Regions from separate parts of the Martinezella sp. CNPSo 3890 genome, predicted to be linked through region 2. Evidence: riboswitches for the same ligand, from Rfam matches in the RefSeq annotation. Region 2 holds a riboswitch; each other region holds the start of a gene.
The links. Region 2 has a riboswitch for cobalamin ahead of AC13RC_RS01670 (aromatic ring-hydroxylating oxygenase subunit alpha). Riboswitches for the same ligand answer to the same signal wherever they lie in the genome.

Region 1: it holds a riboswitch for cobalamin, as region 2 does, so the genes downstream of both, cobU (bifunctional adenosylcobinamide kinase/adenosylcobinamide-phosphate guanylyltransferase) here and AC13RC_RS01670 (aromatic ring-hydroxylating oxygenase subunit alpha) in region 2, are expected to answer to the same signal.
Region 3: it holds a riboswitch for cobalamin, as region 2 does, so the genes downstream of both, AC13RC_RS11210 (DUF1636 family protein) here and AC13RC_RS01670 (aromatic ring-hydroxylating oxygenase subunit alpha) in region 2, are expected to answer to the same signal.

The regions. Positions count from the first base shown of each region.
Region 1 is NZ_JBXSOR010000003.1:229,065-239,371, reverse strand. Features, by position in the region: gene AC13RC_RS11060 (ABC transporter permease) at 1-809, opposite strand, end outside; gene AC13RC_RS11055 (ABC transporter substrate-binding protein) at 1,057-2,055, opposite strand; gene AC13RC_RS11050 (hypothetical protein) at 2,858-3,001, opposite strand; gene AC13RC_RS11045 (cobyric acid synthase) at 3,237-4,691, shown strand; gene AC13RC_RS11040 (chloride channel protein) at 4,688-6,484, opposite strand; cobalamin riboswitch at 6,664-7,062, shown strand; gene cobU (bifunctional adenosylcobinamide kinase/adenosylcobinamide-phosphate guanylyltransferase) at 7,204-7,728, shown strand; gene cobW (cobalamin biosynthesis protein CobW) at 7,734-8,783, shown strand; gene cobN (cobaltochelatase subunit CobN) at 8,793-10,307, shown strand, end outside.
Region 2 is NZ_JBXSOR010000001.1:342,650-352,956, forward strand. Features, by position in the region: gene AC13RC_RS01640 (DNA translocase FtsK) at 1-1,854, shown strand, start outside; gene AC13RC_RS01645 (MOSC domain-containing protein) at 2,182-2,733, opposite strand; gene phnF (phosphonate metabolism transcriptional regulator PhnF) at 2,806-3,540, shown strand; gene AC13RC_RS01655 (FAD-binding oxidoreductase) at 3,544-4,974, opposite strand; gene AC13RC_RS01660 (L-threonylcarbamoyladenylate synthase) at 5,000-5,974, opposite strand; gene AC13RC_RS01665 (DUF6656 family protein) at 6,034-6,651, opposite strand; cobalamin riboswitch at 7,001-7,204, shown strand; gene AC13RC_RS01670 (aromatic ring-hydroxylating oxygenase subunit alpha) at 7,301-8,545, shown strand; gene AC13RC_RS01675 (FAD-binding oxidoreductase) at 8,548-9,636, shown strand; gene AC13RC_RS01680 (glycoside hydrolase family 25 protein) at 9,731-10,307, opposite strand, start outside.
Region 3 is NZ_JBXSOR010000003.1:264,350-274,656, forward strand. Features, by position in the region: gene AC13RC_RS11185 (response regulator) at 1-813, opposite strand, end outside; gene AC13RC_RS11190 (mechanosensitive ion channel family protein) at 1,143-3,755, opposite strand; gene AC13RC_RS11195 (iron ABC transporter permease) at 4,017-5,033, opposite strand; gene AC13RC_RS11200 (ABC transporter substrate-binding protein) at 5,096-6,055, opposite strand; gene AC13RC_RS11205 (ABC transporter ATP-binding protein) at 6,076-6,855, opposite strand; gene AC13RC_RS11210 (DUF1636 family protein) at 6,866-7,279, opposite strand; cobalamin riboswitch at 7,388-7,604, opposite strand; gene AC13RC_RS11215 (FAD/NAD(P)-binding protein) at 7,797-9,212, opposite strand; gene AC13RC_RS11220 (hypothetical protein) at 9,233-9,550, shown strand; gene AC13RC_RS11225 (SfnB family sulfur acquisition oxidoreductase) at 9,926-10,307, shown strand, end outside.

The DNA of each region.
Region 1 (10,307 bases), on a different contig from region 2:
AAGCCGACGGTGAAGAACTGATTGTTGATCGCCTGCAGCGTGTTCTTGCCGAGACCGCCGACCCCAACCATGGAGGCGACGACGACCATGGCCAGCGACATCATGATGGTCTGGTTGATACCGGCCATGATGGTGGGCAGCGCGAGTGGGATCTGCACGTTGAACAGCTTCTGGCGATGCGACGACCCGAAGGCGTCGGCGGCTTCCAGCACCTCCTTGTCCACGAGGCGGATGCCGAGATTGGTCAGGCGGATCATGGGCGGCACGGCATAGATGACGACGGCGATGAGGCCCGGCACCTTGCCGATGCCGAAGATGACGACGACAGGAATGAGATAGACGAAGCTCGGCATGGTCTGCATGACGTCGAGGATTGGATTGACGATCGACTGCAGGCGATCCGAACGCGCCATCAGGATGCCGATCGGCAGGCCGATGACTATGGCGATGAGCGTACAGACGGTGACCATGGCAAGCGTGACCATCGTGTCGGTCCAGAGGCCGAAGACACCGATGAGGATCATGGAGATCGCTGTGCCGGCAACGATTCTAAGGTTGCGGCTTGCCGCATAGACCACGAGCATCATCACGATGAGCACGATGAACCAGGGCGTGTTGGTGAAAGCCCATTCGAGATAGTTCAGAAACCATTGCAGCGGCTGCACGATGGCGTCGATGAGCGTGCCGTAGGCGCGTACGGACGCCCTGAAGCCGTCATCGATATTCTTGCGTGCGAGACGGATGATTGACTCGTCTATTGCCGGAAAGTTGCAGAGCACATTCGGCAGGATCGTACACTGGATAGCCATGTATTTCCCCTTCTTAGTCCGGTTTTGTCCCGCTCCACGCGTGTGGCCTTCACGCGTGGATGGCTTGCAGCGCTGCGACCGGTTCTTCAGGCTGCCCCTGCATTCTTACTATATTCGCCACCATCAATCTGCACTCGTTGCGACCTTGCGCCATGTCACTCTGTCGGTATGAGGGTCATTCGGGTTGCACTGTGCGAATGTAAAATCGGCGGCAGGCACAAGGCCGCCGCCGATTCCGCAGCATGGATTAGAGCGAAGCCTTGATCTTGGTGGCAACGTCCGGGGCAACCCACTTGGTCCACATATCGGGGTAGGTCTTGAGGAAGTACTTGGCGCCGTCCTCGTTCGTGCCCTGATTGTCGGTCATCCAGGCGAGAACCTTGCCAACCGTGGCATTATCCCATTTGCGGGTCTTCATATAGTCCATGGCAATGCCGGCCTTGGCCGCAAAGTCCTTGGTGACGACGGTGTAGACATCCGAAACCGGATAGGAGTTCACCTTCGGATTGGCGCAGTCCTGTTGCGACGTGCAGGCATCCCATTCCTTCTTGTCATGCGGCACGTTGAAGCTCAGACGAACCATGTCGTACTTGCCGAGGATCGCGGTCGGCGCCCAGTAGTAACCGAGCCAGCCGGTCTTCTTTTCGAAGGCGTTGGCGATCGAACCGTCCAAACCTGCGGCCGAGCCGGTGTCGACGAGAGTAAAGCCAAGCTTGTCGGCGCCGAGAGCCTTGTAAAGGTTGGTCGTGGAGATCTGGCAGTTCCAGCCTGCCGGGCAGTCATAGACGGCGCCCTTGGATGGATCTTCCGGGGCCGGGAAAAGTTCAGGATGCTTCAGCGCGTCCTGAACGGTCTTAATGTCGGGATGCGCGTCGGCGACGAACTTCGGAATCCACCAGCCTTCGACGCCGCCATCGCTCAAAAGCGGTGCAGCCACGATCAGACGGCCTTCCGATACGGCCTTGTCGAGCGCGGTGCGCACGGCATTCACCCAAAGCTCGGGTGCGACGTCAGGCTGACCTTTTTCGTTCATGGAGGTAAAGGTCGGCTGTGTATCGCCGGTTACCAGGGTGACATTGCAGCCGTAACCGTTCTGCAGGATGATCTTGTCGACCTGCGCGGCAACGCCTGCGGATGCCCAGTTCATTTCAGCGATGGATACGCTGCCGCAATCTGCGGCCTGCGCCGAGCCAGCCAAAGCATAGGCGCCGAATGCAAAAATGGCTGAAGCGAGAAGCTTCTTCATTGATATCGTCTCCCAATTTTTCGTTACGTTGCGGAAATCGACTCCAACGCGTTCGATTTCTGTCGATCCCCTGTCAGCGCGGTCTGATTGCAACCGTTCATACGCCGCTGACGACGCCCGTACGGTCCCCTTTGCTGCTGTCGTGCATTTGGTCTTTTTGCGACCGCCGAATTCTGTCGCGGCCGGGCATTCTTTGCATCGACATCAATCAGCGTAAGGATTTGGATGAAGAAATCAACAGCCCATCGGGTAATGGACGTTATCGTGCCTCTTAAATAAGCGCCTGAATTAGCCTGTTTTCTGCCATTCGTGGCTGCAAAACGTCCATTACATGGCTTCCTCAAAGCTCTGTTGCTCAGACGGATTTGAATGGCGCTTAAATCTCGCGTCCCTGGAAGACGTTTTATATCTTATTTGCGCCGTTTACGCTTTCTCAACGCAAAGAGGAAAATTTTCAAAAAATTTTCAGATTCACTCTAATTTAAGCACTTAATAACCCTCCAGTAACGATGTCCGTTTATCAATCGATGCGTGGCGGGGGACATACCGCTGCTTCCCTGGATCAGGTATTGCGTACCGGGGAAAGCGAACCTTGCGGTGTATGTGCAGGGAAGCCGGCGTTTTTTGGCAAACCGCGTCGATCTCCGGATCGCGCGGTTTTCGCGCTTGAGAGGGTGCCTTTACGAGGCAGTTTGATCTGCCCGAAGCGGCACCCGTTCCATCTCGATAACGATCAAAAATAAAGCCGCCGATGCTATCGCATGGCGGCTTCTCATGTGTCGGCTAGCGGCTTGACGCGCTATTAGCCAACATTATAGGTGCGGATGAAGCCAACCGTACCGAAGCGCGTATCGAGCTGCTGCAGGCGGCTCTCCGGGCGGCGAACCGGAAGCTTGCCATTCCAGGCGATCTGGATGGAATTCTGTCTGTTGAAGATGAAGAGCATTGGGGTATCCTCCGACCCGGACCGGCCGGTTTCGTTGTTTGTTTTCGCGATGGAGATAATCCTCTTCCGCGTAACTCACAATGGATGAAATCGTCATCCAATGTCGCAAACAGAGCATGTTTGAGGGTGGTGCATTTTTGTATCGTGCTCGCTCTTTCCGGAGGCCCGGGATCACGGCAGAATCAAGGCGGAATCTAGCGTTTTCAGTGGCTGTGGCGCATCGAGGTGGTGGGGAATGACAAGAGCGATCATGCTGCAGGGAACCGGCTCCGATGTCGGAAAAACGGTATTAGTCGCAGGACTATGCCGGCTGTTCGCAAACAGAGGCGTGAGGGTGCGCCCGTTCAAGCCGCAGAATATGTCCAACAATGCCGCCGTTGCGGAGGATGGCGGCGAGATCGGGCGCGCCCAATGGCTGCAGTCGCTTGCGGCGCGGGTGCCATCATCGGTTCACATGAATCCGGTGCTGTTGAAGCCGCAATCGGAAACCGGCAGCCAGATCATCGTACAGGGCAAGGTCTGGGGCCATGCCAAGGGCAGGGACTATCAGGCGCTGAAGCCGCAGCTGCTTGGTGCCGTACTCGAAAGCTTCGCCACGATGCGGGCAGGAACCGATCTCGTTGTCGTCGAGGGAGCTGGTTCGCCTGCCGAGATCAATCTTCGACGCGGCGATATCGCCAATATGGGCTTTGCGACACGCGCCAATGTCCCCGTCGTGCTGGTCGGTGACATAGACCGCGGCGGCGTAATCGCGTCACTGGTCGGCACGTATCATATATTGCCGGAGGAAGACCGGCGAATGATCCGTGGCTATCTGATCAACAAGTTCCGTGGCGATGTCTCCTTGTTCGGTGAGGGCATAGAGGCCATCGGCGGCTTCACTGGCTGGCAATGCCATGGCGTCGTGCCGTGGCTGAAGGCGGCGGCGCGTCTGCCGGCGGAGGATTCCGTTGTGCTGGAGCGGCTTGCTCGTGGCTCGTCCGGCGCGCTCAAGGTCGCCGTGCCGGTGCTGTCGCGGATTGCCAATTTCGACGATCTTGACCCGCTGCGAGCCGAGCCCGATGTCGATCTGGTTTTCGTTCGCGCTGGAGAGCGTTTGCCCGCCGATGCAGGGCTTGTGGTGCTACCTGGCTCGAAGTCTACGATCGGTGACCTTCTCGATCTGCGTGAGCATGGGTGGGATCGCGATATTGCTGCCCATGTGCGCCGCGGCGGTCGCGTCATCGGCATTTGCGGCGGCTATCAGATGCTCGGCCATACCGTTTACGATCCGCTCGGTATCGAGGGATCGGTGACCGAGACGCCCGGATTGGGTCTTTTGGATATCGAGACGGAAATGGCTCCGGAAAAGACGGTACGGAATAGCACTGCCGTTTCCAAGGAATATGATGTGCCGCTATCGGGCTATGAAATCCATCTTGGCGTCACGCGGGGTCCGGACTGCGAGCGGCCATCGACCATGATCGATGGGCGGCCCGATGGAGCCATATCGCCGGATGGCCGTGTTATGGGCACATATCTGCATGGGCTCTTCGGCAGCGATGCTTACCGGGCGAAGCTGCTGGCAAGCTTCGGCCTTTCCGGCGAGCGCATGAACTATCGTGCCAGCGTCGATGCGGCGCTGGACGAGGTTGCGGCAGAGCTGGAAAGTGTACTCGATCCCGCCTGGCTCGACGGTCTGGTCGCCTAAAGTTCCCCCGACACTTCCCGCCGCCGGCGGTCGAGTTCTTCGCTGTAGCGGCGCAGCGTATAGCTCTCCGTCAGCAGACCGATGACCTTGCGCTCGATCAGGTCGTTGACCACGACGAGCGCTTCGCTCTTCGTCTGCTCGAACATGGCGGCTGCCTGCTTGGCGTTCATCTGCGGCTGCAGGAATTCGTTACGCAGCCGGATGAAATCGGAAAGGCCGTGCTCCTCGTCGTCTTTTTCGATCGGGCTCGCATAGACGTCGGGCACGAGAACCATTCCGGAATATTTCTCGTTCTTGTCGATCAGGATGACGCGCTGCGCCGAGCCGATCGGAAAATTCTTGCGGAATTCCTCGATGCTCATGTCGATGCTGCCCGTGTGCACGTCGGGGCGCATCATGCGGGCGACAGTGAGATTGCGGATCCAGCCGACATCGTGGGCGCTGCGGATGCTCTCGCCGCGCAAATGGAAGCGCCATGTGGCGAAGGAGTAGCCGAAGGTCGTGCGCACCACCAGCGATGAGGTGATGACGGCGGCCAGCACCAGGGCAGTGATCGGAAAGTCCCCGGTGATTTCAAGCGCCAGGAAGGTCATGGTCAGCGGGCCGCCGATGATGGCAACGGCCAGCGAGCTCATGCCGACGACGGCATAGACGACCGGCGTCAGCGTGGCATGATCGAAATAGGGTGCACAATAGGCGAAGATCTTGCCGAGCAGCGCGCCCATGAACAGCGAAGCGAAGAAGAGGCCGCCTCTGAAGCCGGAGCCGATCGATATTGCGGAGGCGAGCGATTTCAGCAGGAATAGACCCAGCAAGGCGCCCAGCGTCACGTCCGTAGACAGATTGAGATGCAGCGCGCCATGGCCGGCAGACAGGACCTGCGGCGAAATCAGCGCCAGTGTTCCGACGACCAGCCCGCCGAGCGCGGGCCGGAAAGGCGGCGCGATGGAACTTTTGCGCGCCAGTTCCTCGACCCATGCGACGCCTTGCATGATCAGGATGCCGATACCGGCGCAGAAGGCACCAAGCAGGATAGCTGGAAGATAATCTGCCGGAACGATCGCCCCGAAATGATCGATATCGATGGCGAAGTCATCGCCGGCAAGCAGTCTTGCAATCATCGTCGATATCAGTGCCGAGACGACGACAGGGGTTAGCGTCAGGATCGAATAGCTGCCGATGATGAGCTCAAAGGCATAGAAGGCACCGGTGAGCGGCGCATTGAATGCTGCGGCAATAGCACCCGCAGCACCGCAGCCGACGAGCATGCGCAGGTCCGCGCGGCGCATCTGCATCTTATAGCCGAATTTGGACGCAATGCCCGCGGCGAGCTGCGTGTAACCTGCTTCAAGCCCGACAGACGCGCCGAATCCATTCGAGATCAGGTTCTGCACGGCGACGATGATGCTGTCGGTCAGCGACATGCGGCCGCCATGCAGCGCATTGGCTTCGATCGGGTCGACCATCGGCTTCTTGCGCGTGCGCGACAATATGTAGAGCAATATGCCGAGAATGATGCCGCCGGCGATCGGCGCGATGAACAACACCGATTTGTCGGGAATCGCCATTGCCGCCGAACTCAAGCGTTCGTAGTCGGTTATACCGTAGATGACGCTGTGAAGCTTGCGCGAGATATAGCTCATCGCGGTGACGGCACAGCCGGACGCTATTCCCACCAGCGCGCCGGCAAAAACAAGTCCCAGCTCGCCACGGCGCAGCAATGCCCTGAAGCGACCGAGATCGAATAGGACCGAGAAGACGCCGAGACGTCGCGGTTGGAATTTCTGCAGCATTGGAAGCGGACGATACGTTTTGCTCGAATGTGAGGGCTTACCCTCTATAAACTCCTAACATCAAAGAAATACGGCAAAAAAGCCGCTGGTTTTATGGGAATTTTCAACCGAATTCGCAATCAGGATGGCGCAGGTCGCATCCATGCCCTTGATTGACTTGAACTCAGTGAAAGCCTAATCATTGCGGCATAACGAATGGTTCCTGAGCGGCGATCTGCCGCATGGGATGAAAAGGGAATGTGAAGGGGCGGACCCAATCCGGGCGTTCTCATCACAGCCGACCCCGCGACTGTAGAGCGGTCAGGGTCTTTCGTTCGGTTTGAAGTCTATTTCGTCGATGGTTCGCATGGGGCGAACGGGGCGGGGCAGGCGCAAATCGAAAAAGCCACTGGTGTGGCATCATGATTAACCGGGGCTGGACGCCTCTTATTCTACGAATCGTCCGCCTTTTCATGATGCATTGCCGGGAAGGTGAGAAAGATCCGCTGGTGCACGATCGGGGGCGACCGGTTTCGGTCCGCCCCCGTCGCGGCGCCTCATCCGCGAGCCAGGAGACCTGCCATGCGTGCCGGGCGCAGAGCCTGTTTTGGGACGCGAGTTCCGCTGCCAGCACGGAGGTTGTCATGGCGCAAGACGAGTTTTCGGCGTGTAGGCGCCTGTTTCCCGGTTCCAGCGACGTGCTGCCGACCCTCGCTTTTGCTCGAGAGCGGGCATAACGCATGTCGTCTTCGATTTCCCAAGCGATCTTCGTCCTTGGCGGCGCGCGTTCCGGCAAATCCAGGTTTGCCGAATCTCTGGTTTCGGACACTGGTCTTGAACGTCACTATGTGGCGACAGGGCAGGCGTGGGATGACGAGATGCGCGAGCGCATCGCCAAGCATCGTGCCGATCGCGGCGATCTATGGCAGACGCATGAGGAGCCGATGGATCTCGTCGGACAGCTTGCCGCTATCGACGCGGAGGGGCGGGCGGTGCTTATCGACTGCCTGACGCTCTGGGTGACCAATCTGATGATGGCCGAGCGGGATATGGCGGCAGAATTTGCCGCTCTCACTGCATTTCTGTCGACTGCACGATCGAGACTCGTTCTCGTTTCCAACGAGGTGGGCCTGGGAATCGTGCCGGAAAATCGCATGGCGCGCGAATTTCGCGATCATGCCGGCCGCCTGCACCAGATGGTCGCGGCGGCAAGTGCCGAAGTTTATTTTATCGCAGCGGGCCTGCCGCTGAAAATGAAGGGCTGATCTATATGAACCAGGAAAAGATTCCCGCCACCGTCATCACCGGCTTCCTGGGAGCCGGCAAGACGACGATGATCCGCAACCTCCTGCAGAATGCCGGCGGCAAGAAGATCGCGCTGATCATCAACGAATTCGGCGATCTTGGCGTCGATGGCGATGTGCTGAAGGGCTGCGGAGCGGAGAACTGCACGGAAGATGACATCATCGAGCTGACCAATGGCTGCATCTGCTGCACTGTCGCCGATGATTTCATTCCCACCATGACGAAGCTTCTGGAGCGCGATGCGCGCCCGGATCATATCGTTATCGAGACCTCGGGCCTCGCGCTGCCGCAGCCGCTGGTCGCTGCCTTCAACTGGCCTGATATTCGTACGCACGTTACCGTCGACGGCGTCATCACGGTGGTCGACAGCGCGGCTGTTGCGGCCGGCCGTTTCGCCGACGATCACGACGCCGTAGAGGCTGCTCGCGTCGAGGATGACTCGCTCGATCACGAAAGCCCGATCGAAGAGCTGTTTGAGGATCAGCTGACCTGCGCCGATCTGATCGTGCTCAACAAGACCGATCTGATCGACACCGACGGACTCGGCCGCGTGCGCGCCGAGGTTGCCTCGCGCACCGCCCGCAAGCCGACGATCATCGAGGCGAAGAACGGCGATGTACCGGCCGCTGTCCTGCTCGGCCTCGGGATCGGCACGGAAGACGATATCGTCAACCGCAAATCTCATCACGAGCTGGAGCACGAGGATGGCACGCCGCACGACCATGACGAGTTCGACAGCTTCGTCGTCGAACTCGGCCCGATTGCCGATCCGGCCGCCTTCGTCGATGCGCTGAAGGGCGTGATTGCGGAGCATGATGTGCTGCGCCTCAAGGGCTTCGTCGATGTCCCCGGCAAGCCCATGCGCCTGCAGCTTCAGGCCGTCGGCAGCCGCATCGACACCTATTTCGATCGCGCCTGGACGCCGGGTGAAGCCCGCGCGACCCGGCTTGTCGTGATCGGCCTGCACGAGATGGACGAGACGATCGTTCGCAAGGCGATCGAAGCATTGGTCTAAGGGAAATCCATGCACCTTCTCCTGGCTCAAAAGGGAACCATCAGCGACGGAGAGGAGGCGATCGATCTCGGGCAGTCGCCCGGCGATATCCTCTTTCTGTCGGCTGCCGATACCGAGCTTGCGGCTATTGCCGCGGCCCACGGAGAGGGCGGCCGTTCCCTTCGGCTTGCAAGCCTGATGAGCCTCAAGCATCCGATGTCCGTCGATACCTATATCGAGAGAACGGCGCGGCATGCGAAGCTCATCATCGTGCGGGCGCTCGGAGGAGCAAGCTACTTCCACTATGCGCTGGAAGCGTTGCATGCCTGTGCAGCGCGCCAGGGTGCCTTGATCGCGGTGCTGCCGGGAGATTCGAAACCCGATCCCGGGCTAACGCCATTTTCCAACGTCGCACTCGATGATCTCAATGCGCTCTGGTCCTATCTGATCGAGGGCGGCGAGGCGAATTCGCGGGTGTTTCTCGCCTATGCCGAGGCGATGCTCTCAGGCGCCGAGAAGCCGATGCCCGCCGTACCCTTGATGAAGGCCGGGATCTGGTGGCCGGGGCGGGGCGTGATCGGCGTCGAAGAGTGGCGGAGAGTCTCCAAAGCGGAGATGGTGATCCCTGCAGGATTCGAACCTCCGACCGTCGCGATTTCCTTCTATCGGGCGTTGGTTCAGAGCGGTGAAACCAGACCTGTCGAAGCCATGATGGAGGCGCTTATCGCTGAGGGCATGCGGCCGTTGCCGGTCTTTGCCTATAGCCTCAAGGACGCCGTGTCGGTCGGTATTCTCGAAAGTGTCTTTACCGAGCTGAAACCGGGCGTGGTCATCAATGCCACGGGCTTTGCCGTTTCAGCTCCGGGCGCGGATCGGCAGCCAACAGTGCTGGAGACTGGTGACGCCATTGTTCTGCAAGCCATCTTCTCGGCTTCATCGAAGGAGGCGTGGGAGGAATCTTCGCAGGGGCTTTCGGCGCGCGATCTCGGCATGAATGTGGCGCTCCCCGAGGTCGACGGGCGCGTTCTCGCCCGCGCCGTGTCCTTCAAGGCTGCGGCCCGCTATGATGAAAGGGTCGAGGCCAATATCGTTGCCAGCGAGCCACTTCAGGATCGCATGCGCTATACGGCGCGGCTTGCGGCCAATTGGGCGCGGCTGCGCAATACGCCGCCCGGCGATCGCCGTGTTGCGCTTGTCATGGCGAACTATCCCAATCGTGATGGACGTCTCGGCAATGGTGTCGGGCTCGATACGCCGGCCGGCACGATCGAAGTGCTGAAGGCGATGCGGGCGGCCGGTTACGGCGTTGCCGATCTGCCTGCCGACGGTGATGCGCTGATGCGGCACTTGGCGGAAGGGCCGACAAATTCGGGGTACGATGGCCGCGTGGTCGGCGAGACGCTTTCCTTCAGCGACTACAAGCATTTTTTCTCGTCGCTTCCCAAACCGATTCAAGATGAGATTACCGCGCGCTGGGGGGAGCCTGAGGCCGATCCCTATGCGTTGGATGACGGCTTTGCCCTGCCGTTCTCCCGCTTCGGGGAT
Region 2 (10,307 bases):
CAGCCTGTCGTTGAGGCCTCAGCCGAGACATTCGTGCCGCCTGCCTTCGTCACCGCCGTTTATGGCACCGAGGCTGCTCCGGCCGTCGAAACCCGTCCTGCTCCGGTCATGGTCGTGGCACCGATGCCGGCGAAGGTCGCCGCTCCGGCGGCTGCTGAACCAGTTGCCAAGGCTATATCCACCATTCCCGCCGTCGAGGCCGCTGCCCAGCGCCTGATCGACGCGCCGCCTTTGCCGATCTCGCCGCGCCGGCCCGTCTCCCTGACGCCGCCCGAATGGCGCCCGATTGCCCGCACCGCTGATGGCGAATATGAGCTGCCGCCGCGTGAATTGCTGCAGGAGCCTGTTGCCCGTTCCGGCGTAATCATGACGCAGGAAACGCTGGAGCAGAATGCTGGCCTGTTGGAAAGCGTGCTGGAGGATTTCGGCGTCAAGGGCGAGATCATCCATGTTCGTCCAGGCCCGGTCGTCACCCTTTATGAATTCGAGCCGGCGCCCGGCGTCAAATCCTCGCGCGTCATCAACCTTGCGGACGATATCGCCCGTTCGATGTCGGCCCTCTCGGCTCGCGTTGCTGTCGTTCCGGGCCGCAACGTCATTGGCATCGAACTGCCGAACGTCAACCGCGAGACGGTTTATTTCCGCGAGATGATCGATTCGCCCGATTTCGAGAAGAGCGGCTACAAGCTGGCGCTCGGCCTCGGCAAGACGATCGGCGGCGAGCCTGTCATCGCAGAACTCGCGAAGATGCCGCATCTGCTCGTGGCCGGCACCACCGGCTCGGGCAAGTCCGTTGCGATCAACACCATGATCCTGTCGCTGCTTTATCGCATGACCCCGGAACAGTGCCGCCTGATCATGGTCGATCCGAAGATGCTGGAACTCTCCGTCTATGACGGCATTCCGCACCTGCTGACCCCGGTCGTGACCGATCCCAAGAAAGCCGTCATGGCGCTGAAATGGGCCGTGCGCGAAATGGAGGATCGCTACAAGAAGATGTCGCGCCTCGGCGTGCGCAATATCGACGGCTACAACAGCCGCGTTGCCTCCGCCAAGGAAAAGGGTGAGACGATCCACGTCATGGTCCAGACCGGCTTCGACAAGGGCACTGGTGCCCCGATCGAAGAGCAACAGGAAATGGACCTGACGCCGATGCCCTATATCGTGGTCATCGTTGACGAAATGGCCGATCTGATGATGGTCGCCGGCAAGGAGATCGAAGGTGCGATCCAGCGTCTGGCGCAGATGGCGCGTGCCGCTGGCATCCACCTGATCATGGCGACGCAGCGTCCCTCGGTCGACGTCATCACCGGCACGATCAAGGCGAACTTCCCGACGCGTATCTCCTTCCAGGTGACGTCGAAAATCGACAGCCGCACCATTCTCGGTGAGCAGGGGGCGGAACAGCTCCTCGGCCAGGGCGACATGCTGCACATGGCAGGCGGCGGCCGCATCTCCCGCGTCCACGGCCCCTTCGTCTCCGACGAGGAAGTCGAGAAGGTCGTGGCACATCTGAAGCTGCAGGGCCGTCCGGAATATCTCGACACGGTCACCGCCGACGAAGACGAAGAAGACGAGGAAGAAGACACAGCCGTCTTTGACAAGGGCGCGATTGCCTCGGAAGACGGCGACGATCTCTACGAGCAGGCGATCAAGGTGGTCATGCGCGACAAGAAGTGCTCGACCTCTTACATCCAGCGCCGCCTCGGTATCGGCTACAACCGTGCGGCATCGCTGGTCGAGCGCATGGAAAAGGACGGTCTCGTCGGCCCCGCCAACCATGTCGGCAAACGCGAGATCATCTCCGGCAACCGCAATGGCGGCGGCAATTCGGGCAATGAGGATTTCGATTGATATAGTTGGGGGATGACGCTTGCCGCGGTTGTTGCGGAGAGTGCGCACCCCCCTCTGTCACTTCGTGACATCTCCCCCACAAGGGGGGAGATTGTGGGGAGTTTGACGCCCGCCCTTAGTTAAAACAGAAACTTCGATTTCAATAAATGCGATGCTTACTTGGGGCAACTACGCGCCACAGGTTAACGATCTCCCCCCTTGTGGGGGAGATGTCACGTAAGTGACAGAGGGGGGTATCAGAGGCTCAGCATGTTCAGAGCTGGCTTCTCCCATAAGGTCGTCCCCGCCGCAGGCATGCCTGCCTGACCATGACGCTGTTATCTTTGATCAAACCCGCTCAAGCTTCACATGCGGCAGCGGCGGCAACTCGATACGGATTGCATCATCGCGCTGCACACGACCGCCCCTCGAGACAATGCCCATGATGCCCGCCTTGCGGATCAGCCCGCCATCGGCATCCTTGTCGAGCACCGCATGCAGCAGGCCTTTCTGAAAATTGTCGATCTGCTTGCAGGGATTGCGCAAGCCGGTCACCTCGACGATCGCTTCAGCACCGATATGCAGGCGCGTGCCTTGCGGCAGAGAAAGCAGATCGATCCCTCGGGTCGCAATGTTCTCGCCCATGTCACCCGGCGAAACGGAGAAACCCTTTCCAGTAAGCTCGTCGAACAGCTCTTCCTGGATGAGGTGTACCTGGCGCAGATTCGGCTGGGTCGGATCGACCGCGACGCGAGAGCGGTGTTTCACCGTCACCCCCATATGTGCATCGCCTTCGACGCCAAGTCCGGCCAACAATTGAATATGATCCTTGGTCTGCTTGCTGAACGCGTGAACGCCGCTGCTGCTGACTGACGTGACATATATCCGCTTGTCGCCCATGCCGATCCCTTCCATAAACGAGCTGGATCTTTATAAATTGGTATATACCAATTTCAAGGCAATAGATTGGTGATGGAAGAGAAAAATCGACAGGACAAAGGCGTAAGGGCTGCGGGAGGCTGGGCGGCCGTTGCCGCGAAGCTGCGAAATGCCATCGATACGGGCACGCATGCGCCCGGCAGCCGGCTGCCGGGCGAGCGCGCTTTGTCCGAACAATTCGGTGTCTCCCGGGTGACGATGCGGCGCGCGATCGCAGAGCTGGAAGGGGAGGGCTTGTTGCGCGTGGCGCGCGGCAGCGGCGCCTATGTCCGTGCCGATATGCCCGTTCGTTTCCAGTTGGGCGACAAGGTACGGTTCACCAAGGATCTGACCGCGACGGATGCGAACCTCACGCGCAAGGTTGTCTCGGCCAGGGAAGTTCCGGCAATTGCCGATATCGCCACGCGGCTCAATCTTCAGCCGGGCGAGGCGGTGCTGGAAATGTGCCTGGTAGCCTATGCCGATGCGCTTCCCGTCTCGTTCGTGATGCGCAGCTGCTCGGCCAAGCGCTTCCCCGGTTTGGCAGAGAAATTCACCGTAATGGGCTCATTCACGGCGGCGCTGAAGGATTATGGCGTGGCCGACTATTGGCGACGCTCCACCGACATCACCGCGCGCATGCCGACTGAAGCGGAAGCCCGTCTGCTGCAGCAATCGCGCCTCGCGCCAGTGCTTGCCTATGCCGGCGAAGACATCGATGCCGATGGCAATGTGATTTCCTGCCAGATTGGTTGCTTTGCTTCGGAGCGGGTCGTCGTGACGGTTTGAGCCTCAGACCTTGAGGACCTTGCCCGGATTCATGATGCCTGCCGGATCGAAGGCTGTCTTGATCCGGCGCATCAGGTCGATTTCGATCTCCGAGCGGATGGAAGCAAGCTCGTCGCGCTTCAGCTGGCCGATGCCGTGCTCGGCCGAGATCGAGCCGCCATGCTGCAGCACCAGACCATGCACGATCTTGTTCATCTCGCGCCAGCGGCCGATGAATTCCGCCTTGTCGGCGCCGACGGGCTGCGAGATGTTGTAGTGAATATTGCCGTCGCCCATATGGCCGAAGGCGCAGACGCGTGCGCCCGGCATGGCACCGACAACGGCCTTTTCGGCTTCCGCCATGAATTGCGGGATCTGGGCCACCGGCACGGAAACGTCGTGCTTGATCGAGCCGCCTTCAGGCTTTTGTGCGTCCGACATGCTCTCGCGCATATGCCAGATGGCCTTCTGCTGCGCTTCCGAGCTGGCAATGGTCGCATCCTGGATCAGCCCGGCCTCATAGCCTTGCTCGAGCAGCGCCGTCATCATCCGCTCGGCGGTCTCTGCCGAATCCGAGGTGGAAATATCGATCAGGACATACCAGGGATGGGCCGTGTCGAGGGGGTCGCGCACGCCCGGAATATGCCGCGTGGTGAATTCGACGCCGATGCGCGGCATCAGCTCGAAGCCGGTCAGCGCCGTGCCGCAGAGGCTGGAGGCATTCTTGAATAAAGTCAGCGCGTCATCGACCGACTGCAGGCCGGCAAAGGCCACCTGATGGCCGAGCGGCTGCGGAAAGAGTTTTAGCACCGCGCCGGTGATGACGCCGAGCGTGCCTTCCGCGCCGATGAAGAGATCGCGCAGATCGTAGCCGGTATTGTCCTTCTTCAGACGGCGCAGTCCGTTCCAGATCTCGCCCGTGGGCAGCACAACTTCGAGGCCGAGGCAAAGCTGGCGCATGTTGCCATAGGCGAGAACGGCCGTACCCCCGGCGTTGGTGGAAAGATTGCCGGCGACACGGCAGGAGCCCTCGGAACCAAGCGAAAGCGGAAACATGCGGCCATGCTCGGCCGCAGCCTTATGGACATCCGCGAGAATGCAGCCACCGTCGACGATCATGGTGTTGCCGACCGGATCGATATCGCGGATGCGGTTCATGCGCTCCAGCGAAAGGATGATGTCGGAACCACCCTCGCGCGGCGTTTGCCCGCCGACAAGGCCGGTATTGCCGGTCTGGGGAACGATGGCCGCGCCGGTCTCGCTGGCAAGCTTGAGGATGGCCGAAACCTCTTCTACCGAGCCGGGCTTCAGCAACATGGGCGAGGCGCCGTGATAGAGCCCGCGATTTTCCACGAGATGCGGCGCAATTTCCGCCGGATCCCGCACGGCGTGCTTTTCGCCGACGATGGCGGCGAAGCGATCGAGAAGGTCGGAAGAGGGGACGGAGCTGCTCATGGCGTGTCCTTTGCCGATGGCTGATTTATTCTCTGGGCGCGGCGGCGCGGCGCAGCCGGTCGTTGATGGCCTCGCCGAGGCCCTCGTCGGGAATATGCGAGAAGGCAATCGTTGTCGCGCCGGTGGCATCGGCGCGCTTCATGAAATCGAAAAGGTTTGCGGCAGCTTCCGAAAGATCGCCGCTGGCGCTCAGATCCAGCACGGCAATAGCCTTTTCGATGCCGGGAATATCTGGTGTTCCAAAGCGGATCAGCGCTTCGTTCGCGGAAACCTCAGTCGCGTCGAGGCGCACGGCTGCGCCCGGTGCATAATGCGAAGCCATCATCCCCGGAGCCTCGATGGCAGCCGAGGCTTTCTTCTTGCGCTTCAGCGCCTTGCCGGCCACTCGTTCGATCTCGCTTGCCGCCAGCCCGCCGGGCCGCAGCAGACGCATCTCGCCATCCTCGACCTTGACGATGGTCGATTCCACGCCGACGACTGAGGCGCCGGCATCGAGGATGAGCGTGATCCGCTCCCCGAGGTCTTCACTCACATGATCGGCGCTTGTGGCGCTGATCTTGCCCGAAGTATTGGCGCTCGGCGCGGCAAGCGGACGGCCGAAGGCGCGGATCAGATCGCCGGCAAAGCCTTGCGGCACGCGGATGCCGACCGTGTCGAGCCCGGCAGTCGCCAGCGGATGGATGCCGCTGTCGGGTTTGAGCGGTAGCACCAGCGTCAGCGGGCCGGGCCAGAAAGCTTCCGCCAATTTACGGGAGGTGGGATCGAAGACCGCATAGCGTTCGGCCATGGCGAGATCGCTCATATGGCAGATCAGTGGATTGAAGCGCGGACGGCCCTTCGTCTCATAGATCCGGGTAATGGCGGCTGGATTGGTAGCATCGGCGGCAAGACCATAGACCGTCTCCGTCGGCAGCCCGATCGGCAGACCCTCTGCGAGAGCCGCTGTCGCGACTTCGATCGCCGTTTGCGGATGTTCGAGAATGTCTATGTGTCGTGCCATGGCCTGCCTGTTTGCAGTTCAGGCCGTTTCTTATGCTCTTCGAGTTTTCGGATCAATCGTCAAAGCTGGCGAATAATGTCGCGAAGCTGCTCGTTGCGGGCGCCGAGCAAGAGAACATTGCGGATGGCGATCTGCGGATCGTGAGTGTGGAACAGGACGCCATTGCCTCTGACGTCGCGGTTGATCGTCAGCTTCTTGTCTTCCGTGTCCTTGTCCGGGTGGATGGCGACGGCGAAATACATCCGCGAATATTTGAGGCTGATGTCTTCGAAGAAGTTCTCTTCCTGGCCGATGCGGGCAAAGAAATTGGCGATATAGAAAGCCCAGTTCACGTCCTCGTAATGCGCGAATTGCGTCCGCGCAGCGGTGACGTGGCAATAGCCGAGATGCGGCGTGTCCTTCAGCGTGTGATGAAAGATGAGCTTCGGAAAGCGGATGGACTTGTGGAAGCTGTTGAGCCGGTCATGGGTTTTTTCGCCGGCATCCCTGAGCTTCTGTGCCGTGCGCACAGCCACCTGCTCATGGGTAAGATATTCCCGCTCTTCCGCCAGCCAATGTGGCCTGTTGCGGTTGATGCGGCCGGTGCGCAGGAATTCGCTGTAGCCCGTCGTCGATACCGGTGGCGCCGGTTCGGGCTCGGCGGGCTTCCCAGCGTCGAAATATCTGAGTTTGGCCATGCCGGATCTCGCTATAAAACTCTTTGGAGAACATGATGGATTACGGAGCTTGAGCCGAGCTTGATCGCGCCTGAGCCAAGACTACCGCTACCGACTCTGCAGGCGCTCTCCGCCGCCCACTTATTCTCCTGATTAGCGGCCGCTCGCGGGCTTGTCGCAATCAGAATAAAGCGTCATTGGCAGAATGCAAATGCGATGCTCGGGCCACCTCTCGCGCGGGCGACTAAATGATTGAATCACCTCTCAATATTTTCACGGCATGCAACCGTCCCGGCGTCCCGTTTCGCCTGTCGTCAAATTCGAAGCCGATGTCGCATTGCAGCGCAGCGGCTTACGTGGCCCAGAGCTATGATGATATCAATCTCAAGGTGCCGTCTGCTAGGGAGACGGAGAATTGGGAAGCCGGTCAAAATCCGGCGCTGCCCCCGCAACGGTGGTGGAGTGAGGCATGGCGGATAAAGCCACTGGACCGATCGGTCTGGGAAGGTGCCATGGGGCTCTGGAAACAGGGCCGCTCCAGAGCCCGGAAACCAGCCTTGGGCACATAGGTTTACTGACCGCGGCGGGTGGTCGGGACATTGCTTTTGGCCGCTCCCAATCGTCCGTGCATGTCCTTTGCCCGCCTCCTAGTACTGCTAAGGATAGGCAAATGGACATCGGCAGCAAAGTTCTGCGGCAACTGAAGAACCACCGGACGGGTTTCAGCCTTGAGCAACCCTTCTACACCGATCCGGATTACTTCAAGCTCGATATGGAGACGATCTACTATCGCGACTGGCTGTTTATCGGCCATGATTGCGAAGTGCCGCGCGCGGGCAATTATTTCACCGTCCAGATCGGCGATTATCCCGTCGTCATCGTCCGCGGCCGCGATCAGGTCATCCGCGCTTTCCACAATAGCTGTCGCCATCGCGGCTCACGCGTCTGCACGACGGAGCGCGGCTCCTCGGCAAAGCTCGTCTGCCCCTATCACCAGTGGACCTACGAACTTGACGGCTCGCTGCTCTTTGCCCGCCAGATGGCGGAGGATTTCGACAAGAGCCAGTATTCGCTGAAGCCGGTTCACTGCGAAAGCGTCGGCGGCTACATCTTCATCTGCCTCGCGCAGAACGCTCCCGATTTCGCCCCGGTTCGCGCGACGATCGAGCCCTACATGGCGCCGCACCGCATCAGCGAAGCCAAGGTCGCCTTCCAGAGCACCATTATCGAAAAGGGCAACTGGAAGCTCGTCTGGGAAAACAACCGCGAATGCTATCATTGCGCGGCCAATCACCCGGAACTTTGCCGCACCTTCCCGGAGGCTCCGACCGTCACCGGCGTGCAGGGCGCGATGAGTGACCCCGTCATCACCGAGCACTGGGCACGCTGCGAAGCCGCCGGCCTGCCGAGCGAATTCAAGATCTCTCCTGACGGGCAGTTCCGCACCGCCCGCATGCCGCTGATCGAAGGTGCCGAGAGCTACACCATGTCCGGTCAGAATGCCGTCAGGCGGCCGCTCTCATCTGACGTGACGATCAACGGCATCGGCACCATGCTGCTGTTCCACTACCCGACGACGTGGAACCACATGCTCGGCGACCACGCGATTTCCTTCCGTGTCCTGCCGATCAGCGCCGAGGAAACGGCCGTCACCACGAAGTGGCTCGTCCATAAGGATGCCGTCGAAGGTGTCGACTACAATCTGGAAGAGCTGACCCACGTCTGGACCGAAACCAACGATCAGGACCGCCGCATCGTCGAGGAAAACGCCTTCGGCATCCGCTCGCCGGCCTATGAGCCCGGTCCCTATTCGGAGGTCCATGAAGGGGGAGTCATGCAGTTCGTCGAATGGTACACGACCTTCATGATCAACCGGCTGCAGGGCGACCAGGCTAAGCTGTCGGCGGTTGCCTGAGCATGAACATGACCGTCTCCCTTCCGCATCGCCACCTCGATCAGATGCAGCCCTGGAATGACAGGCAGCATGTGCTCGAATGCCTTTCGGCAACGCCCGAAGCGCCCGACGTGATGACCTTCACGTTCCGCTCCGACAAGGACAACTGGTTCCGCTATCTGCCGGGCCAGTTCGTGACGCTGGAGCTGCCGACGGCTCCGGAGCCGGTCATGCGCACCTATACGCTGTCGTCGACGCCGTCGCGGCCCTTCTCGGTCGCCGTGACAGTGAAAGCGCAGAAGGATAGCATCGGCACGCGCTGGATGTTCGAGAACCTGAAGCCCGGCATGCGCATCAAGGCTTTCGGCCCGCTCGGCGATTTCAGCCATATCCGCCATCCCGGCGAGAAATATCTCTTCGTCTCGGCCGGCTCCGGGATCACGCCGATGATGGCGATGACGCGGTATATGTCCGATATCGCACCATTGTCTGATATTACCTTTGTCAACTGTTCGCGCAGCCCGACGGATATCATCTTCCGTTCCGAGCTCGAATATCTCGCCCGCTTCATGCCGAACCTCAACCTCGGCTTCATCGTCGAGGGTTGCGGCCGCACCGATCTCTGGTCGGGTTTGAAGGGCCGCATCGACAAGGCGAAGATCGGTCTGCTGGCGCCGGATTTCATGGACCGGACGATCTTCTGCTGCGGCCCGGAAGTCTTCATGGACGCCGTGCGCTCCATGCTCGAAGCCCATGGTTTCGACATGTCGCGCTATCATCAGGAAAGCTTCCAGCCGGCCAATGCGGCAACGCCGCTTGCAGAGGTCTCCGACGATGCATCGGGCGAGGCGGCGACCACGATCCGTTTCACGATGGCGGGCAAGGATGTGGCCTGCGCAGCGGGACAAACCGTGCTTCAGGCGGCCCGTGGCGCCGGCGTGCGCATCGGTGCCGCCTGCGAATCCGGTCTTTGCGGCACATGCCGGGTCATGAAGCTCTCCGGCGAAGTCGAGATGAGCCACAATGGCGGCATCCTCGATGACGAGATCGACGAGGGCTATATCCTCGCCTGCTGTTCGCGTCCGAAGACGGATGTGCAGATCGAGGCGTAGAGCATTTCCAGGTGCGCAGCGGTTTTCCGTCCGGAATGCGTAAACAAACAAGAAGATAGAGCGTTTTCGCGATTTGAGGAAAAGCGAAGATACTCTAGAAATCCTGGTAATTCAGCTCGTTGATCTCGGCCGGCTTCGATTGCGGGGTCGAGGCAGTGACGACTGGGTCGACGTCGGCTATGAGCGAAACGAGCGTCTGCCGCGGCCCGCTGCACATCTGTGCGAGCGCGATCGTCACGTCCGGTGCGGGCAGGGGTTTGGCCGGCAGGAGATCACCTTGCGGCCAGATCTTGGCAAGCTGAATCTTCGTCATCGGCACGACATTGACGTCGATATCGGTGAGCGTGCCCGGCACGCGATAGGGGCAGCTTTTCTCCGAGCAATTGTCTGAAGAAGCGAACTGCCAGATGGCATAATTGTCCCAGTTGCCGAGTGGAAAAGTGCCTTTGACATCGGGCTTGTAGCGCGCATACCACAAGGGCAGCCGCGACAGCAGCGGATAGGTGCCGCGATGGTCGGCTATGTATCGCGCCGTGTTGTGATTGACGTAGAGAATGGGGTAGCGCCCGGTCCTGACCTTGATGTGGGCAACATAGATCTGCGCGTCATCCAGCGACATGAACTGCGTCGTGTCCATGCCGTCGATATCGAGCACCATCAGTTCATCCGGC
Region 3 (10,307 bases), on a different contig from region 2:
CGGCTGAGCCGACTGAATCTGCAACAGCGTGTCGAGATTCTGATTCACGCGGCAGTAGAACTCCTCATCGATGAATGGCCGCAAGATGAAATCATTGCCGCCCGCTTTGAGGAAACGAGCGGAAAGCAGCCGGTTGTTAGATGAGGAGACGCCGATAATGCGCAGCTCATGGGAGCCGGTGGTCGCGCGAATACGGCGCGTCAGCTCGAAGCCGTCCATGTCAGGCATATTATAGTCCGTGACCATAAGGCCGATATCCGGGCTGGCCTTGAGGATTTGGAGCGCCTTGGCACCATTCTCAGCAACGCTGACGCGGAAATTATAGCGCTTCAGCCGGCTGGAGAGCAAAGCGCGCGCCGTCGCGCTGTCATCGACGATGAGAACATGGTGACGGTGGTTTGTCAGAAAACGGCAGATCGATTCCGCCAGCATATCCACGGCAAAGACATTGTCCTTAAGAATGTAATCCACCACATCCTTGGCGATCAGCTCGTCGCGCGTGCCTTCGAGAAAAGTACCCGTGAAGGCGATCGTCGGAATGCTGAGATCAAGCAGGTAGGCCAGGGCTTCGCCCTTCTCGGCCCCTGGGAGATTCATATTGGAGATTGCCAGTTTGATCGGCTCCGACGACTTGTCGTAGGCAAGCTGAAGCTCTTCGAAATTGCGGCAAATCTCGACGTCGATGTCCAGAAGCTCCTTCAGCTTAGCCCGGACCATCGATGTAAAGAGATTGGAATCCTCGACGAGAAGAATGCGCGAGCCGGCAAGAGACGCACCGGAATATTGCATCCCCGAAACACCCAGAAATGGCATAATGAAAACCTGTTTTTGAAAATGATCCCCTCTGTATTTTTTTAGAACAAAGCCTTTGCGGATTTGTTAAGCCGACTGGTTTCCCGGAGGTGAAGAAAATTGCCCCATTCGCGGCTTTCCAGGCGTGCTATCGCCAGAATTCTCGCGGCAACGACATGCGCGAGATCCCAAACCAGACCGAAAGAAACAATCCGAAAGAGTGCGACACGCGCTCCCGTCGAGGAGCGCAAACTAGCAACCTCCGAGCGGAACCAGCGGGAACGATGACTGACATCATTCCCAGCCGCAACAACATGGCTCTGTTTCACCGGGCTCTGCCGGTAATGGGATCACTCCGCCGCGGTCCTGCCACGGCGCCGGCCTGTGCTCTTCGCTTCCGATACCTTGCCTTCGGCCGACAAAGCGGAATCTTCTTTTACGTCATCCTCAGCTTCAGGCCCGTCGGCAGAATCTGTCAGTGCGTCCGCCGTGACATCCAGCTGCCTGCCTCGTCTGCCCTCGCGAACGATATGCAACTCCTGATGCGGATAGGGAATGGAAATCCCCTCCTCCTTGAAGCGCTTCAGGATTTCGATGCGCAGATTGTTGCGGATCTCCATGCCGTCGGAAAGATCGGACAGATAAAAGCGCATCTCGAAATCGAGCGATGACGGACCAAAACGCAGGAACTCTACATGCGGCTCCGGATTCCTCAGCACCTTCGGAATCGAGCGTACCAGCTCCAGCAGGATATCCATCACCTTGCGCGGATCGGCATCATAGCTGACGGATACCGGGATTTCGGAGCGGGCGAGCCTGTTGCGGTGCGTCCAGTTGCCGACCGACGCGTTGATAAGCTCGGAATTCGGTACGATGATCGACTGCTTGCGGAAGGTCTCGATCTCGGTCGCACGTACCGAGATGCGCTTGACGATGCCTTCCGAAGTGCCCGAAACGATCCAGTCGCCGACCTTGAACGGCCGCTCGACCAACAGGATCAGACCGGACACGAAGTTCGACACGATGTTTTGCAGGCCGAAACCGATACCGACCGAGAGGGCACTGGCGACGAGGGCCAGGCTGGACAAATCGATGCCGGCAGCGGAAATGGCAAAGATCGCCGCCAACGCTATGCCGAGATAGCCGATACCGGTTCTCACCGAGTTGCGGACACCGAGATCCACCTGCCCGCGCGCCATGACATTGCTGTCGAGCCAGCGCTGGAACCAGCGCGTGACCAGATAGCCGCCCGCAAACAGCAGGATGCCGACGAAAATGCCGAGCAGCGAGATCGACATGTTGCCGATCTTGATCTCGGTAAAGAGCCTGTAGGCAAAGGTTTCCAGATCCTGAATGTGAAAGCCCCAGGAGAGCAGGATCAGCGGAATGCCGGTCAGCAGCGCGACGGCGTAGGTCGCAAGCCCAGCTGCAAGACCGGCCTGATCGAGCGCCACTTCACGCAGCTTCAGGCGATTTTCCAGAAAGCGTCCGATGATCGTTTCGGCAAAGACGCCCTGCTTGGATACGGCCTTGCCGAGCTGGAAACCAAGATACATGGTCGCGATGACGGCGCTCGTCACGATCATCTGCGTTGCCATGAAGCGGGCCAGCCCGACATAGCCGATGAACGAGGTGAAGATCACCAATATGCCGAGAACGCGAAGAATGATGGCCATGCCATGCGGCCAATGGCGGCCTGGCGCATCCGGATCGCCATTTTTGGCAAGCATCGGCGAACCGAAGGAGGCTGCAATCAGAATAAGGCCGATCAGCAGTGCCGCCAGAAAGCTCTTGGCCACGGTAACGACGACCGGCGACCCCATGGACTCGCTGATGCGGTCGAAGACGTAATCCAGCCCGTTGACCACAGCCATGGCCTGCAGGCACCAGGTCAGCGAATGTGCCCCCTTGTTCGACAGCTTGACCAGCCGCCAATGCGGCCGGAAGGGCGCGAAGACAGCATTGCTCAGGCGACCGACAAAATAGACGAGTCCAATAAAAGCGAAAACCGCAGCCAGTATCGGCGCGATGTCAGGCCGCAGCACATTGAAATTCGAGAGGAAGAAGAAAGACGTAACGAGAAAGGCAGCCAGCGACAGCGTGCGGATCAAGGTCGACCAGAATGCGACGGAGAGCCGGCTGATATAGGGCGGATTCTCGACGGCCTCGTCCTGCACGTAATAGCGGCGGAATAGCCGATAACCACCGAAAAGAAAGATCAGAGCTGCGCCAATCGACAGGCAGACAGCGGCCAGGAATGAAGCAAGCTTTGCCTTAAGCACGAAGCCGATCCAGCTCGTCACGGCGGTACTGAACTTGACGCCCTCGTCGACCAGAGCCGCCCCCGCATCGTCGAATGTCGCCGTGGAAATCTCCGTCCGCTTGAATAGCGTCTCGGCAAACAGCCTTCGGCGCATCTCCATGAACTGCATCGCAAGCCGATTGGTCTCTGCGGTCAGATTGTCGGCATCGAGAATCGCGGCGCTGATCTGGGAGCGTTCGGCATTGAGCCGATCGCGCTCCTGCGCGACGATCGGAGCCTCAGGCGGCTGGCCTTCCTTGGGCGCAGCACCGAGTTGGGTCAGGCGTGCATCGATTTCAGCGGTACGGGGTTTCAGGCGTGCGGAAATAGCAGCTGTGGTGCGGTTGAGCTCGTCGACCTGGCCGGACAGCGCCACGAGCGTCTCGTCATCCGATGTTGCCTGTTTCGCCGCGTCCTGAAGCGACGCATAAGTCTTCTTCGCTTTGCCAAGATCAGTAACAGCTGCGTCCAGCAGCCCATTGGCGAGCTGCCCGGGCTGTTGGTCCGTTTGCTGCGACGCTTGGGCCGGCTGCTGATCCTGCGCAAGGGCAGCCCCCGCCAGCGGGATGATGGCGGTAAACACGCCCAATCCCAGCAACAAAAGGGACAATAGAAAAAGACGAGATTTCAGCAGGCGCAAGCAGAGCTCCTCGTTGCACATGAAGTCGCAGGCAGTGGATGACCGAATCGCCGCAAAAATGGAGACCCGAGTCGTCCTATAGTAGGATTGCGAATTCCATAGTCTTTACGCGTACGCCTTGTAAGACAAAGAAAGGCGACACGAAGGCATTCCATGCCGTTATCCCGTCTGGACTCTCCTTCAAAACCGGATATCGGCCGCTCTCATCTTGACGACGATCTGCCGCGCCGATCATCGCCCGCCCGGAAATAGGCCAGGAAAACACCTTGGCAATGGGTCGATCTATGCGCGCCCGCTCCGCAATATCAAGATGAAGGCGACGCCTCCAGCAAGCCCGGTGACCACGCCGATCGGCATGTCCTCCGGAGCCATCACCAGGCGCGCGATAATATCAGCCCAGATCAACGTCAGTGCGCCGAAAGCGGCGCTCAGCGGCACCACGCGCACATTGTCGCCGCCCACGATCAGCCGCACGAAATGCGGCACCATCAATCCGACGAAACCGATTGCGCCTGAAAAGGCGACCATCACGCCGGTCAGCAGCGCCGTGATGACGAAGAGTAGCAAGCGAAATCGTGCAACGGCAATGCCAAGCGTGACGGCCGTTTCATCACCCATCGCAAGTGCATTGAGCTCCCTCGTCTTCGGAAGAAGCAAGACGAGGCAGAACAGCAGGATGCCAGCGGGATAGATGAGGTGTTGCCATTGCGCCAGCCCGAGCCCGCCCAGCATCCAGAAGACAACGGTGTTGGCGGCTCTCGGGTCGCCCAGAAAGATCAGGAGGTTGCCAAGCGCCGTGAATACGAAGGCTACCGCCACGCCCGACAGGACGAGCCGATCGGCCGAATGCGAGCGCGTCAGCCGCGTCGTCAGCCCGACGGCCGCGGTTGCGAGCAAGGCGCCGGCAAAAGCGAACAACGGCACCGTCAACAGGCCGAGGATCAGCCCGGTATGCAATAGCGCCAGAATGGCGCCGAATGCCGCCCCGGAGGAGACGCCGAGGAGATGCGGGTCCGCCAATGGATTTCGCGTCAGCGCCTGCAGGACGGCGCCGGTGATGGCAAGCCCCGCCCCGACGAGCGCCGCCAGAACGACGCGCGGAAAACGGACGTCCCAGACGATGCTTTCCTGCCCGCTGGACCAGGTGGCCGGAAAGGCACCAACATGCAGTCTGTTGCCGACAATCGACCAGACGGTGGAGAACGGAATGGATGCCGAACCGAGCGAAACACCGGCGGTGATCGACAGAATGAAGCCTATGGCGAGCAAGGGGATGAGAATGGAGAGATTGAGGCGCATGCTTGAATCTTGAGGAAGGGATCCGCCCCATGATCGACTGGACGGATCGGCATTGCAGACGATTACATGGCGCTCGGGTGAAAGGCCCTGGCCAGCGTGGCGATAGCCTCGATGTTGCGCGGCCCCGGCGTCGCCTCCACATAGGGCAGCACGACGAAGCGGTCATTCTTCACGGCATCGATATTCCTGAAGGCCGGATTGCCCTTGAGAAAGGCGATCTTCTGGGCGGCGGTGACCTGGCCGTAGTCGACGATGACGATCACTTCCGGGTTCTTCTCGATGACCGGCTCCCAGGACACTTCAGTCCAGCTCTTCTCGACGTCGTCCATCACATTGACGCCGCCGGCAGCCTCGATCAAGGCGGTCGGAATGCCATAGCGCCCCGATGTGAACGGCTTCTTCTCACCGGAGTCATAGACGAAAACGCTGGTCGGCTTGTCGACATGACCGATCCTCGCCTGGATCTCAGCAAGCTGCTTGCGATAGCCGGCGACGAGCGCCCCCGCCCTGTCCTCGACGCGGAAGATCCTGCCGAGATTGAGGAGATCCACAAACATGTCGTCCATGGTCGGCTTGTTCTTCTGCATGACGAAGATGCAGGATTCGGTCAGCTCATAGACCTTGATGCCGAAGGGGGCGAGCGTTTCCGGAGTTACCTCGCCGCCGACCTTCATGCCATAGTTCCAGCCGGCAAAGAAGAAATCCGCATTGGCGCCGAGCAGCACCTCTTTGCTCGGATATTTCGGCGACAGCTCCGGCAGTTCCTTCACGCCGTCACGCAGCTTCTCATCCAGCGTCTTCCAGCCGGAAATGCCGGTATAGCCGACCATGCGGTCCTGCAGCTTCAGCGCCAACATCATCTCGGTCAGGTTGACGTCGTTGGAAACGGCCCGCTCCGGCGCTTTGTCGAAGGTCACATCGCGATTGCAGCTGCGCACGGTGACAGGCTCGGCGAGTGTCGTGCCCGCAAACAGGCTTCCGATAAGCAAGGCCGCGGCAGACAGGGATATGCGAGAAAACATGAATAACTCCAATGATCGTATTATCGAAGGGAAAAGGAAAAGCGCTGCGGACCGCCGTCGGTGCGATGCAGCCGCGTACCAACCCTGAAAGCGTTCGAGACATGCTCCACAGTCAGGACTTCGGCAGGTTCGCCGTGGCCCATAAGCCGCCCGCAATTCATGACGGCGATCTGCGTCGCAAAATCAGCAGCGAGATTGATGTCGTGCAGCGTCGTGATGATCGTCAGGCCGAGTCTCTTCAGTAGCTCAAGAATCTCGAGCTGATGGCGGATGTCGAGGTGATTGGTCGGCTCGTCGAGGATGATGAGTTCCGGCTCCTGTGCCAAGGCGCGGGCGATCAGCGTCCGTTGCTTCTCACCACCCGACAGCGACGCGAATTGCCGCTGTGCCAAAGACTCCAGTTCCAGACGGGCAAGCGCCTTGGTCGTGACCTCATGGTCGCGATCGCTCCAGCGTGCCATGCCCTTGCGGTGCGGGATGCGGCCCATCAACACCACGTCCCGCACGCTGAAGGGAAAATCACCTGGCGTCTCCTGCGGCACGACGGCGATGCGCTGCGCCGCCTCTCGCGGACCTATGGACCAAAGATCGATGCCGTCGAGACGCACCGAACCTCGCTGCGGCTTGAGGCCGCGATAGAGGCAGCGCAGCAAGGTCGACTTGCCGGCTCCATTCGGACCGATGATCGCAAGCCGGGCGCCGGCCTCGACTGACAGCGTGATGCCACTGATGATCGGCATTCCCTTCTGGGGACCCCAGCTGATGCCGTCTGCTTTCAGTCGTGCGCTTCGTTCGGACATGACCCGGCTCCTATTGCAACACGACCAGCTGGCGTTCGGCTGATACGATGGCGGCGGGAATGCGCGCGAGGGTCTTGCCTGCCAGCGCTCTCGGGCGCTCGCTTTCGCGGGTCAGTCCATCGGGGCGATCCCGATAAAGCTTCGCGAAGGAGACGAGCGCACCGATATCGCTCGCATCCTCGATGTCACCGAAGAGGTACGTCGACTTTGCTGTGGCCTGGAAAGCGACCGTGCACGGCCGTTCGCAGCCCGCCATGCAGACGCTGCCCTCCAGGCTGAAATCATCCGCGAGTGCGGCGTCAGCCTGGGAGATCGCCATCTGCAGATGTTTCAGGAGTTCGAGGCCCGGCCGGCACGGTTTGCCGACATGACGGCAGTTGGTGCACACGGTGATCCGGTGCGTCGCCTCTTTTGTATTATCCATGAGATGCCTCCCGGAGATTTCGCCGGAGGCACAGTCAAGATGGGGCCAGCGGACGCAGCGGCGCCCTCGCCCAACCACTGATTTTCCATCGGAACACCCCGTCCGTTGCGGTTGATATCGTCGATGGCAGGTCTCCTGGCTCGCGGGTCACAACTCGTTCGCGCCTTCCCGGCTTGACGCCAGTGGCATATTGCGAACGCGCTCTCCGCTTACAGTTGCGGGGGCAGCCACGGTCTTGGCCCCTGATGGGTAATCCGCACCGTGTTCCCTTTTCAGCCGCCATCCGGATCGATCCGAAAGCAGCACCATCGGCGGTATTCATGTCATAGAAAGCGGATGCGGGCAACGGGGATGTCATATGCGCTTTCATTTGTCCTGGAGCTTCGGCCTGAGTAGGCAATCGTTACGTTATTACATAACAAATGACAAGCCATTATCTCCGCTCGAGGCCGCAACTGCGATATGCATATGCGGAAGCACTCAATCGCGATCCAGAATGAAAGAAACCGCAGGGCTGTCAGACCGCCTTGCACTGAGGATGAAAACGCTCCGCGACGCTCTCTGCCGCCGCATAGGCCTGCGTCACGATCTCAGGCACCAGATCGATGTCGGGGAGACTTCCAAGTCCCAGGGGACCAATCGCAAAAAGCCCGTCTGTCGTACGCCCGTTGACCTCAAGCGAGCCTGTCGCGTCCACGGCGAGACCGAGGCCAAGCTCGTCCGGCACCGCGAGGCCGGCATCGATGAGGCTACGCAGCAAGGGTGCATTCAGATCCGGCGCCTGGCACCGACAATCGATTACGTCGTCGGCATAGAGCTGCTCGGTCTCCTGCCGGCCAGCCGGCTTCAAAACCAGCCCGGTCGGCGTGCGGCGGATAAAATGACCGCGCCGCAGCAACGTGTTGCCCTCGGCAAGCTCCTGATTGAGGCGCAAGTGCAGCGCCTCGGGAAGCCGATTGCGATGGCTGTCATAAAGCGCCCGCAAATGGCGGTTGAACTGCTGCTTCTGCCCGGCCGGCAGAGATCGCCAAAGCGAGCGCGCATGCTTGCGCAAGCCGTTCATGACGGATTGCCAGCTCTGGCCGTTCGCCTCCGCCTCGACGCAAGCCTTGCGGACGAAGCGGACGATCTCGCTGAGTTTGCCGGGCATCTCGTCGGCAGGGAAAACCGGATCGGCATTGTTGCGCGTGTGGCTCTGCGGCAGAAAGCCTCGCCGCGAAACGATGGTGATCTGTCCCGTATAGCCGTTCTCACGCATCTGCAGCAGCCGATCGACGACGCGCAGGCCGCTTCCGAGCAGGATCGTATGCGGTCGCGACACGAGACGGCGCGCCCGCACCGTCGTCGGCACGGTCACGAGATCGCTGGCCTGGAATTCGTGATCGCTAATGCCATAGCCTGTCGCCAGCACCACCATGTCGAAAGGCGCATTGGCGGCGCCATCGCTTTCCACTACGAAACGGCCGCCACGAACACGCCGAAGCCCGAAGACCGTCTCACTGCTGACCTGCACCGCCACATCCCGCCGTGACGAGAAGGCTTCCGAAAAGCGCTGATAGACGTAGTCGCTGAAAATGCTCTTCGGTACGAAGATCTGCAAAAAACCGGGTATGGCGGCGGGGACGGCGCTGCGGAAAGGCACATTACCGCAAAGCCATTGATTGAAGTCGTCGGGATCTCCCGCGGAAACGGAAAGATCGCGAACACGGCTGTTGAGAATTTCACTGCTATGTCCGGAGGCGAGCGCCTGTCCGCCGCTGACGGTGGAATTAGGATCGAAAAGCTGCAGATGGAAGGGAAAGCGAACCGTCTTCATCAAGGCGATCGCCATCATCATGCCGGAAAAACCGCGCCCAATCACGGCAATGCGGGGCATCGCATAAGGCCGCGCTGTCGCGTTCGTCCTGGCGGAAAAGAATCCCTGAACCGTCATATCAACTCCTGGGGCGAGAGGTGGTCGATCATGCCTTTCTTGGGCTTGCTGACTTCACAGGTCCGGAAACACAGAGCCGATATCCGGGCCTCGGCAACCTTGGGACTGCGGCCGACAGAACGCACGAAAGCCGCTTCCGTTCTCAATACGCGTCGCGCTTCTTCAATCAGGATCCTTCCAAAATGAAAGATGCGACAGGCAGGTCCAACTCTGATCCAACACCAGATGCCTGCGATCAGCCGCCATATGATTACTTCGTCAAAAGCCATCAGGCAGCAGGATTATTGCCATTGTCTACTTATTTAGTCGTATATGAAAGCGCGAAAACGCTCCGCTAGCAAGTGCTTTCTTGTCCGGGCGGAATAGGGTCGACGAAGCTGCGGTACAGAAAACGGCTGGCGACCGGACACCCCCTTCGTATCCGGTACCTGCGTCGATCAGCAAAAAGGGAAAGCAAATCCAAGCCCTAGGATCAGCTTATGAAGCAGCTTTCGCTATTCGTTGGCCCCCGAGAGGAGGGTTCGCAACCCGCCATCCTCAACGCATTATATCGGGCTGCTCGCTTACAATTTTCGTGGTCGGCACCTATCGTGCCCGAGGGCGCAACAAGAATGCGCCAGGAAAATCCGTTGTACACTCCATCTATCGAAATTAAGATCGCAGGGATTTGCTGCGCCTGAGAAACCGACTTGGCGCTGGCCGAGGAGTGGTGAATGGGGACTGTTTCGCAGTTGCACGAACGTGTCAGGCCGCCCGCCCATCGCGTTCAGAGCGAAGAGGAAGCGCTCGACATCGCACGTTCGCTCGCCGCCGGTTTTGCTCAGCATGCAAGCGATCGCGATATCAATCGCATCCTGCCCTATGACGAGGTCGAAGCCCTGTCGCAGTCAGGCCTGTTGGGGATTTCCGTTCCTTCGGAACATGGCGGTATCGACATTTCGAACTGCGTTCTTGCCGAGGTCGTTGCGATCCTCGCTGAGGCAGATCCTTCCATAGCACAGATATTGCAAACGCATTTTCATGTGCTGGAAGCGGTGAGAATTGGGGGCAGCGAGGACCAACGGGCATCCCTTTTCGACCGCGCCATTATCGGCG